Methylovirgula sp. 4M-Z18: one gene and its partner. Each later gene encodes a partner of the first gene's protein in a complex. Links are inferred from orthologs where the notes say so. Each region holds a gene or a part of one and is shown in the gene's direction. Other genes may lie near its edges.

What was found.
Region 2: the proteins of V9T28_RS10645 (region 1) and dnaN are in contact, whole or in part, in a solved structure (PDB 1OK7), measured with the Escherichia coli proteins. The link is inferred for Methylovirgula sp. 4M-Z18 from one-to-one orthologs.

The regions. Positions count from the first base shown.
Region 1 is NZ_CP149574.1:2,291,091-2,297,308, forward strand. The notes cover bases 1,016-3,930. They hold V9T28_RS10645 (DNA polymerase IV), read left to right. Parts: upstream 1,016-1,778; coding sequence 1,779-3,083; downstream 3,084-3,930. Other genes in these bases: V9T28_RS10635 (response regulator), read right to left, coding at 1,016-1,346; V9T28_RS10640 (DUF3572 domain-containing protein), read left to right, coding at 1,470-1,778; V9T28_RS10650 (NAD(P)-dependent oxidoreductase), read left to right, coding at 3,114-3,930. Also shown: V9T28_RS10630 (dihydrofolate reductase family protein), read left to right, coding at 112-669; more of V9T28_RS10635, read right to left, coding at 975-1,015; more of V9T28_RS10650, read left to right, coding at 3,931-4,016; V9T28_RS10655 (ArsR/SmtB family transcription factor), read right to left, coding at 4,020-4,349; V9T28_RS10660 (SRPBCC family protein), read right to left, coding at 4,351-4,797; V9T28_RS10665 (hypothetical protein), read left to right, coding at 5,331-5,735. UniProt on the Escherichia coli protein: Poorly processive, error-prone DNA polymerase involved in translesion repair and untargeted mutagenesis. Copies undamaged DNA at stalled replication forks, which arise in vivo from mismatched or misaligned primer ends.
Region 2 is NZ_CP149574.1:4,689,918-4,696,025, forward strand. The notes cover bases 2,064-4,868. They hold dnaN (DNA polymerase III subunit beta), read left to right. Parts: upstream 2,064-2,809; coding sequence 2,810-3,928; downstream 3,929-4,868. Other genes in these bases: V9T28_RS21710 (transglycosylase domain-containing protein), read right to left, coding at 2,064-2,600; V9T28_RS21720 (GNAT family N-acetyltransferase), read left to right, coding at 3,938-4,426; V9T28_RS21725 (class I SAM-dependent methyltransferase), read right to left, coding at 4,498-4,868. Also shown: V9T28_RS21705 (DUF1345 domain-containing protein), read left to right, coding at 1-460; more of V9T28_RS21710, read right to left, coding at 480-2,063; more of V9T28_RS21725, read right to left, coding at 4,869-5,142; V9T28_RS21730 (glycosyltransferase family 4 protein), read right to left, coding at 5,139-6,108. UniProt on the Escherichia coli protein: Confers DNA tethering and processivity to DNA polymerases and other proteins. Acts as a clamp, forming a ring around DNA (a reaction catalyzed by the clamp-loading complex) which diffuses in an ATP-independent manner freely and bidirectionally along dsDNA.

The DNA.
Region 1 (6,218 bases):
TCACCCTTCTCTATGCGGTCTGTCCCTCCGTTGAACCCCATTTGCCCCGCAATCATCTGATTGCATGACGCGATCTGTTGTTTGTTTTTGTCAGACCGAACGGAGGCTGCAATGGCCAGGATCATCTATTCCATGCTGACGTCTCTGGACGGCTATATCGCCGGGCCGGACGGTGCAATCGCCCTCCCCGTGCCGGAGGAAGCGTTGCACTGGCAATTCAACGACATGATGAAACGCACAGCCATCGCGCTCTGCGGCCGCAGGATGTACGAGACAATGCGCTTCTGGGATAGCCCCGAGCGCGAGACAGGCGTGACAGCGGTGGAAAGGGATTTCGCCCATGCCTGGCGCGAGACGCCGAAGATCGTATTCTCCACGACGCTGCGGGAGGTAGGACCAAATGCCCGGCTGGTGACCGGCGATGTGGTGAAAATGGTGGCGGATCTCAAAGCGGACATCTCCGGCGAGATCACCGTCGCCGGCGCCAACCTGGCCGCGCATCTCGCGCGATCCGGCCTCATCGACGAATACCGGCTCTACGTGCACCCGGTCCTCCTCGGCGGCGGCACGCCCTATTTCCAATCCGGACTGGCACTGACTTTGAAGCCGCTTGGAACAGAGAGTCTGACGCAAGGCGTCACGTTGCTGCGCTATGCGCCTGGCGGTTAAGCCGCGGCTGCATCGGGCCGCCGCTTGCGCGGAGAATCACCGCCGGGAAAATCCTCCCGAAAATCTCGTAGACAAGCGCGTCTCCTTGAGATAGAACAAAACATAAACGATGTTTGAAAAGATGAAAAAGGCGTCTCTTGCGGCGCGAGCCGGAGCGGTCTTGCGCGAGCCTGCACGGTCGAGAAGCCCTCTGGGCAAAAAAAAATTGAAATCAAACTAATAGAGCGTATTCGTATTATATATCAATGTTTTACCGCGCGCCTGCGCGCTTCCGGAGCGGTTCACCCCTGCCGGAGCGCAGCTCTTTACGCCTCGCCGATATAGTTGCGGACGGTTTCTAGGAACTTCACCACGGAGATCGGCTTCGACAGATAGGCCTCGCACCCGCCCTCGCGAATCTTCTCCTCGTCCCCCTTCATCGCGAAAGCGGTAATCGCGACGACTGGAATGCTGCGCAAATTGGCATCGGCCTTCAGCCAGCGCGTGACCTCGAGGCCGGAAACTTCGGGAAGCTGAATGTCCATGAGAATGAGGTCCGGCCGGTTGCTGCGCACGATATCGAGCACTTCGCGGCCGTCGCGGGTCTGGATCGTCTCGTATTTGTGCGCTTCGAGAAGATCGTTGAACAGCTTCATGTTCAGCTCATTGTCCTCGACGATCAGCACCTTTTTCGCCATCTCATCCATCCGCGCTTGCGCACCGCCGCCACTCGGCAGATTGCACCCTGCCCGAGAGGTATTAAGATCCTGCCAATTTTGGCAAGCGGCCAGGATAGCTTGGGGGCGCGATGAGGCTCAATGATGAAAAGCAAACAGGCCAGCAGTGAGAGCGCCCGCCGCGAGGCAGCCGAGAACCTAGCCATCGCGGCGCTGAGCTTTCTGGCGGGCGATCCCGAGCAGCTTGGGCGCTTTGCCACGCTCGCCGGGCTCGACCTGGCAAACCTGCGGCAGGTCGCGCGGCAGCCCGGTTTCCTGGCCGCCGTTCTCGACCATGTCACCGCCGACCAGGCCTTGGGCGAAGCCTGCGCCGCCGCATTGCACACCAGCCTCGCGGCGCTGGACCGGGCGCGGCAGGTTCTGGCCGGACCGGCCCACTGGGATTCGACATGAATGGGCGCGGCTGATCCCTCACATTTATTTCTATGCCGGGATTGCCTCACGGATTCGCGCGCGGCGAGCCTGACGCGCTGCCCCAATTGCGGTTCGCCGCGCCTGCTCTCCCACCCCGAACGCGACCAGCTCACCATCGCCCATATCGATTGCGACGCCTTTTACGCGACGATCGAGAAGCGGGACAACCCGGGCTTACGCGACAAGCCCGTGATCGTCGGCGGCGGCAAACGCGGGGTCGTGTCGACCTGCTGCTACATCGCCCGTACCTATGGCGTGCGCTCGGCCATGCCGATGTTCAAGGCGCTGCAGGCCTGCCCGCAGGCCATCGTCATTCCGCCCGACATGGCGAAATACGCCCGCGTCGGCCGCGAGGTGCGGCGCCTGATGCTGGACCTGACGCCGCTCGTGGAGCCGCTCTCCATCGACGAGGCTTTCCTCGACCTGTCTGGGACGGAAAAGCTGCACCATGGCAGTCCCGCCGTGACCCTGGCCCGGTTTGCCAAGCACGTCGAGGCGAATATCGGGATTTCGATTTCGATCGGCTTGAGCGACTGCAAGTTCCTCGCCAAGATCGCCAGCGACATCGATAAGCCACGCGGCTTTGCCGTGATCGGCCGCGCGGAGGCCCCCGGCTTTCTCGCGGCGCAGCCGGTCGGCCTCATTTGGGGTGTGGGGCGTGCCATGCAGGAGCGCCTGGGCAAGGACGGCATTCGCACGATCGCTGACCTACTTCCCTTCAATGAAACCGACTTGTTCCGCCGCTACGGCAGCGAAGGCGGCCGCCTCTACCGGCTCGCGCGCGGCATCGACAAGCGCCGCGTTTCGCCCGAACGCGAGACGAAAAGCGTCTCCGCCGAGACGACCTTCTTCGAAGACATTTCGGATGGGCAGGAACTGCGCCGCATCCTGTTCCAGCTCAGCGAACGCGTCGCCAAGCGCCTGCGCGCGCAAGGCTTCTCCGGGCGCACCGTGACGCTGAAACTGAAGACTGCCGATTTCAAGCTCCGCACCCGCGCACGCACCCTGCCCCACCCGACCCAACTTGCGGGGCGGATTTTCGAAGCCGGCGACGCGCTGCTCGCTTTGGAGACCGGCGCGACGCGCTTTCGGCTGATCGGGATCGGTCTGTCGGATCTCGGCGATCCGGCCTTGGCCGACCAAGGCGATCTGGTCGATACCAATGTTGCGCGCGAAAAGGCGACGGAAAGCGCCGTCAACAAATTGCGCGAAAAATTCGGCGATGGCGCGATCGTCAAAGGCATTGTTTTTCATGGGGCTGGCCCCAGAAAAAATGGTTCGTGACGCAATTCGAAAATGGAAAGAAACGCAGCAATGGCCCTTCCGGCTCCCATTGGTTTTGTCGGCCTCGGCTCGATGGGCGAACCGATGGCCCTCAACCTTGCAAAAGCGGGAACGCACCTGCTGGTCTGGAATCGGACGCCGGCGAAGAGCCGGATCTTGGCCGAGGCAGGCACGCAGATCGCGGCAACGAGCAATGATGTCTTCGCGCAATGCGAGATCGTCATCCTCATGCTGGCCACCGAAGCGGTGATCGACACGGTCCTTTGCCGTGGCACGCCGAAATTCGCGCAACTGGTCGCGGGGCGCACTTTGGTCAACATGGCGACGGTGCCACCCGACTATGCGAAGGCCCTCGGCGGCGACATCCGCGCTGCCGGCGGCGCCTATGTGGAGGCGCCGGTCTCCGGCTCGCGCAAACCGGCGGAGGCGGGCCAACTCGTGGCGATGCTCGCCGGCGAGGCCGATGAGATCGCAGCGATCCGGCCGCTGCTCGCGCCGATGTGCCGGGAAACCTTTGTCTGCGGCGCGGTGCCGGGCGCGCTGATGATGAAACTGGCGGTCAATCTGTTTCTTATCACCATGGTCACCGGGCTCGCCGAGGCGGCACATTTTGCGCAGCAACAGGGGCTTAACCTCGACCTCTTCATGTCGGTTCTGAACGCTGGACCGATGGCGAGCGATGTCTCGCGCGTCAAGCTCGCCAAGCTCGTCACGCGGGATTTCGCCCGGCAGGCCTCGATCGACGACGTGTTGAAGAATAATCGCTTTGTTGTCGAAGCGGCGCACCGCGCCGGGATCGCCTCGCCGCTGATCGATGCGTGCTACAGGCTCTATGGGAGAACGCAATCGCTCGGGTTTGGCGAGGAGGACATGGCCGCCGTCATCCGCGCCTTCGAAGACCTGACTGACGGTCAAACGCTGGGGCGGGACTAGGCTTCACATCTCCCGCCCGTCTTCGACGAAGGCTTGCAGCCGCATCAGCGCCTCCTCCCATTGCCGCGATACCTCGTCGAGATATTGGCGCGCGTCGGCAATAGTCTCAGTTTGCAACGCGAACCGGCTCTCCCGCCCCTCGCGGATCGAGCGCACGAGGCCGGCATTCTCCAGCACGCGCAGGTGTTTGGTCATCGCCTGCCGGGTCCGGTCGGTGCCTTCGGTCAGCCGGGTGATCGAGAGTGGCTCGCTCCGACTCAGCCTATTGATCACCGACAGGCGGACGGGATCGCCCAGCGCGGCAAACACATCGGCATGGTTGAGCGCGCCCATGTCAGGCCTCAAGGTATTTGGCGATGTTCTCCATCTGGATGGCCCAACCGCCCTCGTTCATGCGGAACGCCTCGGCGCGCCGGTCGGGGGGCAATTTGTCGAAACCCGATTCAACCACGCGCAGCAATGTGCCCCTGGCCGACTTTTCAAGGGTGAACTCGACCAACGTCGGCACTTCGGCGGAATAATCCTTGGCCGGGTCGACCGCGTAAGGATGCCAATGAAACGAGAAATGGGCCTCCGGCTCGATGGCGCGCACCTTCACCTCAAAGCGCAGGTGCTCGTAGCCGGGATAGGTGATGTTTCCGGACGTCGCCTGCCCGGCGACGAAGGGACCGTCGAGCCGCACCCGGAACCAGGCACCGAATTCTCTATAATCGGTCAAGGCGCGCCAGACCCGGGATTGAGGCGCGGCAAGGTCGATTTGCGTTTCGATCGAATTGGACATAAGCAACCTCCTGGTTGCGCGTCTCTATAGGCTGGACATATGATATACGCAACCAAAAAGTTGCGTTTCGAAGTATCGCGCCTCCCCCCCGCGGAGTTGTGGCGGACATTCGCCCTAGGCGGCATCATTGATGATAAAGAGCGTCGAGACCTCATGCGACCAAAATCCACACCAGGTTGACACAAAATACAATCAATAAGACAATGCCATTGCTTCGGAATGCGCAAGCCCCCTCCCTGTCCGCCTATGTTCCGGGGCCATTACTTAAGCCCTTTTCTTTAGGGAGGCATCAGCGTCCCTCATAACCCTTTTTTCGCTCGGCGACGATGCCACCAATGGGTTTGATGTCAGCATTGAGCGCCTGAGCACGCAGAAAAGTTTGACACCCCGCGCATCTGTGATAGTGTTAACATTGTGGTCAGTTTGTGTCTACTGTCGAAGCCGCCTTCTTCAAAAATGCGGAAGCAGTCTGAACCGCGAAGAACGCTAATTTAATCTGTTTGGAGTTAACTCCCTGAAAAATGGGGGCACCTATGAACGATTTGGATATTCTGAGCAATTTGGATATTCAGGTTTTACGGGTCTTCGCGGCGCTGTTACACGCGCAGCCGCGAACGGTCGACTTGGGCGTCGAGCAAACCCATAGGATCAAGCCGAGCCGCGTTGACCCGAACTTCGATGACGCCTTCAAAAAATCCTCGGCGACACTCACCTGTCTTTATCAGCACGGTTTGATTTCCGGAAAACTCCAGGGACCACGCAATGAGGGTGGTGCAGTGATCCTGGGCGGGCATCTCACGACGCGCGCCTACGCCGTCACGCTGCGGCGCTATCGAGGAACGCCTCACACCCTTGGCGATGCCATTCGGGCTTCTGTGGCCTCGGGTAATGAAGGGGACATGTTCGAAGTCGGCAGAATGCTCGTCGATGCGCTGTGATCAGCGCTGCGAAATGCGGCTAGCCAACCATGAGTCGGCTGGGCTTCTCCCGCTTCCGCCTACCACGTCCCGCTTCATCTTACCTTGGACGACAAATTTTCCTCCTCATTTTCTTTAGACGCTGTCGGCATTTGAGCTTCGCCGATGGCCTTTTTTTGCCCCGCTTTCAACACCGCAAAGACGCATTCAAACCACATTGTTGACACAATTAGGCGACCGTGCCATATTGTGTGCGTCTTGGAATACAAGACTATTCTCCGTGCGTCATTCCGAACTGCGAGGCATTTCTTGTAACCCTTTTCCTGACGAACCCCGGGGGTCGCCAGTTTCAGCCGACTGGTGACCCCTTTTTCTTTTTAACGCAGACTTAAGCACCCACTTACACACTATATTGACACACAACATCAGCAATAGCGTGGTGAGGCCGGCTTGGAATGTATGGCTTCCCCAAAGCACTATGTTCCCCAGTCAACAGAACACTTC
Region 2 (6,108 bases), 2.4 Mb from region 1 along the record:
GGACGAGGGCAAGGGCGTCATCCTCGCGTCTGCGATCGTCGCAGCAACTGCCAGCATCGCCGCCATCATCGTGCAATTGGGCGCCGTCAAGGATGCGACAGGCCTCGTGAAATATATGCACCTTGGTCTCGCCTGCAGCACGATTTTGAGTTCCTGGGCGTTCGTTCATGTGATCTTCGCACTGCATTACGCACATGAATATTTCGACGAATGGCGCAAGGAGAAGAATACCGACCCGAAGAAGCGCGGCCTTGGCATTCCCGGCCTCGATGACGTGCCGGATTATATGGACTTTCTTTATTTCGCTTTCGTGATCGGCGTCGCCTCGGCCACCGCCGACATCAACATCACCAGCCGCACGATCCGCCGCGTCGCGCTGGTGCACTGTGTCGTCGCCTTCTTCTTCAACATGGCGATTCTGGGTTTGACGATCAATATCGCGGCAGGGCTCCTATCATAAGGCGAGATGGCTCGCGCCCTCACTGATTGAACAATTGCTCAAACAGGCCGCCCCCCCGCCGCGGCGGCGGTTGATCGCGGCCGGCATTCGGGATCGACGCCGGCGGAACGAGGTCCGGTGGCACATCGGCCTGCCGGACCGGCACCTGATCGGGCTGCGGCATATCGGAGACGACCGCATCCGGTTGCTCTTCGGGCGGCGGCGCCGGGCTTTGCCAGATGCCGCCGGGCAGGCTGGCCACGGGCACGCCCTGATGCGCCGCGCGCATGTAGCGGCTCCAGATCTCGACCGGCAAGGAACCGCCGGAGGTGCGCTCGGTCGGCGAGGAATCGTCGTTGCCGAGCCAGACGCCGGTGATCATGTGGCTCGTATAGCCGATGAACCACGCATCGCGGTAATCCTGGCTCGTGCCGGTCTTGCCGGCGGCCTGCCAGCCCGGCAATTGCGCGCCGCGCGCCGTGCCGGAAATCAGCGTCTCGGTCAGCATGCGGTTCATCATGGACAGCGCGTCCTGGTCGATCACGCGGCCGAAGCTCGAGCCTTTGCGCGTATAGAGAACCTGACCGCCCGCCGTGCGAACTTGTCGGATGATATGCGGCTGCACCGCAATGCCGCCATTGGCGAAAGGTGCATAGGCCGTCACCATTTCGAGCGGCGAGACCTCCGACGTGCCCAGCGCGAGCGACGCATTGAGGTCGAGGTCGGAGGTGATGCCGAGCTTGTGCGCCGTCGCCGCGATCGCCTTGGCGCCGACTTCGAGCCCGAGCCGCACGGCCACCGTGTTGAGTGATTGCGACAGCGCCCGGGTGAGCGTGACAGGACCGGCATAGCGTTTGGTGTAATTTTCCGGCTGCCAGCCCTTCACGTTCAGCGGCGCATCCTCGCGCACCGTATCCGGCGTCAGGCCGCGCTCGATCGCGGCCAGATAGACGAACGGCTTGAAGGAGGAGCCGGGCTGACGCTTGGCCGAAACGGCGCGGTTGAATTGGCTGTCGGCATAATTGCGCCCGCCGATCATCGTCTTGATCGCGCCGCTCGGATTCATGGCGACGAGCGCCCCTTGGCTCACGTTGAATTTGCCGCCCTTCTTGTCGAGCACGTCGGTCAGCGCCTTTTCACCGACATTCTGCAAATTCGGATCGATCGTCGTGGTGACGACGATGTCCTGGTCGATCGCGCCAACCGTGTCGTCGAGCACGTCCATCACGTAATCGGCGACATAATTCATCGAGGAAGAATTGTTTTCCTTCGCCACCTGCGCCGGATGGGCGGTGGCAAGCTTCGCCATGGCGTCGGTGATGAAGCCCTCTTTTTCCATGGCATAGATCACGTCCCTGGCGCGCGCATTGGCCGCATCCTGGTTGTGGTTGGGGGCGAGTTTCGAGGGCGATTTCATCAGGCCGGCGAGCACGGCGGCTTCCGAGAGTGTCACCTGGCTCGCATGCTTGCCGTAATATTTCTCCGCCGCCGCCTCGACGCCGTAAGCGCCGGAACCGAAATAGACACGGTTGAGATAGAGCTCGAGGATCTGATCCTTGGTGTATTTATGCTCCAACCAGACGGCGAGGATCGCCTCCTGGATCTTGCGCGACAAGGTGCGCTCCTGGGTCAGGAACAGGTTCTTGGCGAGCTGCTGGGTCAGGGTCGAGCCCCCTTGCACGTGGCGGCGCAGGATGACGTCCGAGAGAACGGCTCGGGCGATGCCGAGCGGGTCGATACCGAAATGGTGGTAAAAGCGCCGGTCTTCGATCGCGACGAAGGCTTTGGGCAGATAGGGCGGCAAATCGGCGATATGGATCGCGGCGCCGCCCGTATCGCCGCGATTGGCGAGCAGGCTGCCGTCCTCCGCCACGATGGCGATATTGGGCGGGCGCTTGGGCACTTCGAGCTGGTCGATGGGCGGCAATTGGCCGGCATAATAGGTGATGAGCCCGGCGAGGCCGATGATGCCCCAGACGCCGAGCACGACGCACCAATAGGCCAGCCGCCGGGCGAGCGAGCGCTTCGTCCGGGCCATCCGCACCGTTTTTTTCGGCTTTTTCGGCCGTTTTGGCGGATCGTCGTCGGGGCTGCGTTTGCGCTTGGGCGCGCCGGCGATCCGGTCGTCCGCCGAGACGCCATCCTTCAGAAAATCAAACATGCCCGCCCGTTACAAATTCTGCCCAAAATAATAGCACTTATTTTAGGCCACGGCCCATTAAGGGGCCGTAAAGGGTTGAGCACCCAAAAATTGGGGAAATTGCGGCAGATGCCTGCCGATCCACATGCTTCCTCTTGCGATTTTGCGCAAGACAGGCAAAAGTCTCCGCCCCCAAGTATCTATCTCCTTGAGTTGAATTGGATTTGCCTATGCTCGTGACCCTCGAACGCGCGGCCCTGCTCAAATCGCTCGGCCATGTCCACCGCGTCGTCGAGCGGCGCAACACGATCCCGATCCTGTCCAACGTGCTGTTGCAGGCCAAGGGTCAGTCGCTGACGCTCAAGGCCACCGACCTCGATCTGGAAGTGACCGAAACCCTCGGCGCCGATGTGACCCAGCCCGGCGGCACCACTTTGCCGGCTCATGTGCTCTATGACATCGTGCGCAAATTGCCGGACGGCGCGCAGGTTTCGTTGGAGACGACCGGCGAATCCGGCCAATTGACCCTCCGTTCGGGCCGCTCGCGCTTCCAATTGCAAAGCCTGCCCGAAAGCGATTTTCCCGACCTGTCGGCGGATGACCTCAGCCACAAATTCGTCCTGGCGGCGGGCGATCTGAAAAAGCTGATCGAAAAGACCCAGTTCGCCATTTCCACCGAAGAGACGCGTTATTACCTCAACGGCATTTACATGCATACGACGGATGTCGGCGGCCACGCCATGTTGCGCGCGGTCGCGACCGACGGCCACCGCCTGGCGCGCGTGGAAATTCCGGCCCCAGCCGGTTCGGTCGGCATGGCCGGCGTGATCATTCCGCGCAAATGCGTGGCCGAAGTGCTGAAATTGATCGAAAGCAGCGGCGACGACATCACGGTGGAAATGTCCACCACCAAGGCGCGGTTCACCTTCGCCGGCGTCGTGCTGACCTCCAAGCTGATCGACGGCACGTTCCCGGATTACGGCCGCGTCATTCCGGCCAACAACGATAAGCGCTTGGTCGTCGAGCGCGACACATTCGCGCAGGCGGTCGACCGTGTGTCCACCATCTCCTCGGAGCGCGGCCGCGCGGTGAAACTCTCGCTCGCCGATGGCCGCCTGACCTTGTCCGTCACCAATCCGGACAGCGGTTCGGCGACGGAAGAATTGGAAGTCGATTACGACGCCGCGCCGATCGATATCGGCTTCAACGCGCGCTACCTGCTCGACATTGCGGCGCAGCTTGATAGCGATACGGCGCTTTTGAAGCTCGCCGATGCGGGTTCGCCGACCCTGGTGCAGGACCGCGACGGCGCAGCGGCCCTTTACGTGCTCATGCCGATGCGCGTGTAAAGCGCTTTCATGTCGCTGCACATTCGCCCCGCGGCGCGCGCGGACGCGCCGCACATCTGGCGTTTCCTGCATGATTTGGCGGAATACGAGAAGCTCCTGGACACGTTCACGGTGAGCGAAGAAAAGCTCGCTGACGCGTTGTTCTGCCTGCAGCCGAAGGTGTTTTGCGATCTTGCCGAATGGAACGGCGCACCTGCGGGGATCGCGATCTGGTATTACAATTACACGACCTTCGGCGGGCAGCACGGCATCTATCTCGAAGATCTCTATGTCGGGCAATCGCACCGCGGCCTCGGCCTTGGCCGTGCCCTGCTCGCGCATCTCGCCGCGCGCTGCGTCGCCGAAGACCTTGTGCGTCTCGATTGGTCGGTGCTGACATGGAACACGCCGGCGATCGATTTTTACAAACAGCTCGGCGCCGAGATGAAGGACGATTGGGCTGGGTGCAAGCTCACTGGCGCCGCGCTGCGAGGCTTAGCGGCGAGCGCGCGTCGATAAAGCGGCCAGGTGCTCGGCGCGGGCAAAGTCGATGAAGGCCCGCAGCATCGGCCTGAACTCGCCGCCCACGTTCACTTAAACTGCCAAACACACGAGCGCTTGATTTCGCTGTCTTCGAGCGCCCGCGTCACCGGCACCTGATATTCGGCGACGGCAGTGAGCCGTTCGCGATCGAGATAGGCGCGGCCCGGATCGCCGATCAGAACGGTCTTGCCTTGCGCCCGCAAGGCGAACAGCCAATCCGTCACGCGCTTCGCCATGTCCCGCTCGTAGGATACATCGCCCGCGAGCACCACATCCCAATCGCCGCTTTCGCCGATGATGTCGCCGGTGCGTGGAAAAAGCGTCACGCCATTCAGTTCCGCATTGAGCGGAATGGCAGCGAGCGCGAAGGAATCGATCTCGCTCGCCTCGACTTTCGCCGCGCCGCTGAGCGCACAAGCAATGCCGACAAGGCCTGAGCCCGAGGCAAAATCGAGCACGCGCTTGCCGGCAACCACTTGCGGCGAATCGAGAATGTAGCGCGCCAACGCCTGGCCGCCTGCCCAAGCGAAGGCCCAAAACGGCGGTGGCAGACCCATTTCGCCGAGTTCTTCTTCGGTCTTCAGCCACAGTTCGGTCGCCTCGTCCGCAAGATGCAACGTGATCTCGGGCGCGTGCGGCATACACAATGGGCGCGTGTGGGTGAGAATGAAGTCGCGGGCGTCTGCGATCATCGGCTGCGCGCGAGCTCTTGATAGACGGCGACGAACTTCGCCGTCACCGCCGCCGTGGTGAAGCCGTCATTCAAGCGCGCCCGCGCCGCCTGCGCGCAGGCGGTGACCAGCGTCGGATCGGCGCAAAAGCGCAAAATGGCCTTTGTCAGCGCCGGCACATCGGCTGGCGGTACGATCAATCCCTCGATGCCGTCGCGCACATATGTATCGCAGCCCGGCGTGGAGGTCGTGAGAATGGCGCGTCCCGACGCCGCAGCCTCCAGCAGCGAACGCGGCAGCCCCTCGCCGCCGCGCGACGGCACCAGTGCGATGTGATGGTCGCGCCAGACCCGGGCAATATCCAACGTGCGGCCATGCCACGCGATGCCGTCATGTTGCGACCATTGCCGCAAGGTCGCTTCGGTAATGCTGCGCGGATTTTCCGGATCGGGATCGCCATAAAGATCGAGCGTCACGTCGGCGCCCTGCCGCCGCGCGGCTTGGACCGCCTCGACCGCCTCGATCACGCCTTTCGATTCCACCATACGCGCGACCAGCGCGAGCTTGAGCGGCCGCCCCGGCGGCAAGGGCGCAACCGCCCAGGCATCCGGATCGACGCCGGCACCGCCGACGGTCACATGGCGCGGATCGTTGGGGTTGAGCCCCAGGCTGATCGGATCGTCGGCATTTTCGAACACGAGGCGCACGTTCCGGCCGTTGAGCGGGTAGCGCAGCAAAAAGCCGATGACCCGGCGCGCGATCTTCGCTTTCGCGCTGGTGCTCGCGCCCATCACACCAAGGCCCGTCACCGCGTGCAGCCGCTTGCGCGCCCCCGCGAGAATGCCGGCCACTGCGCCGAACAGCACAATGCGCAGGGACACGAGATGCAGCACGTCCGGTGCCACGCCGCGAATGACGCGGGCGTAATTGCCGATATCGCCGAGCATGGCGAGTGGTGAGCCGAAACCGCGCACATGGTTGATGCGA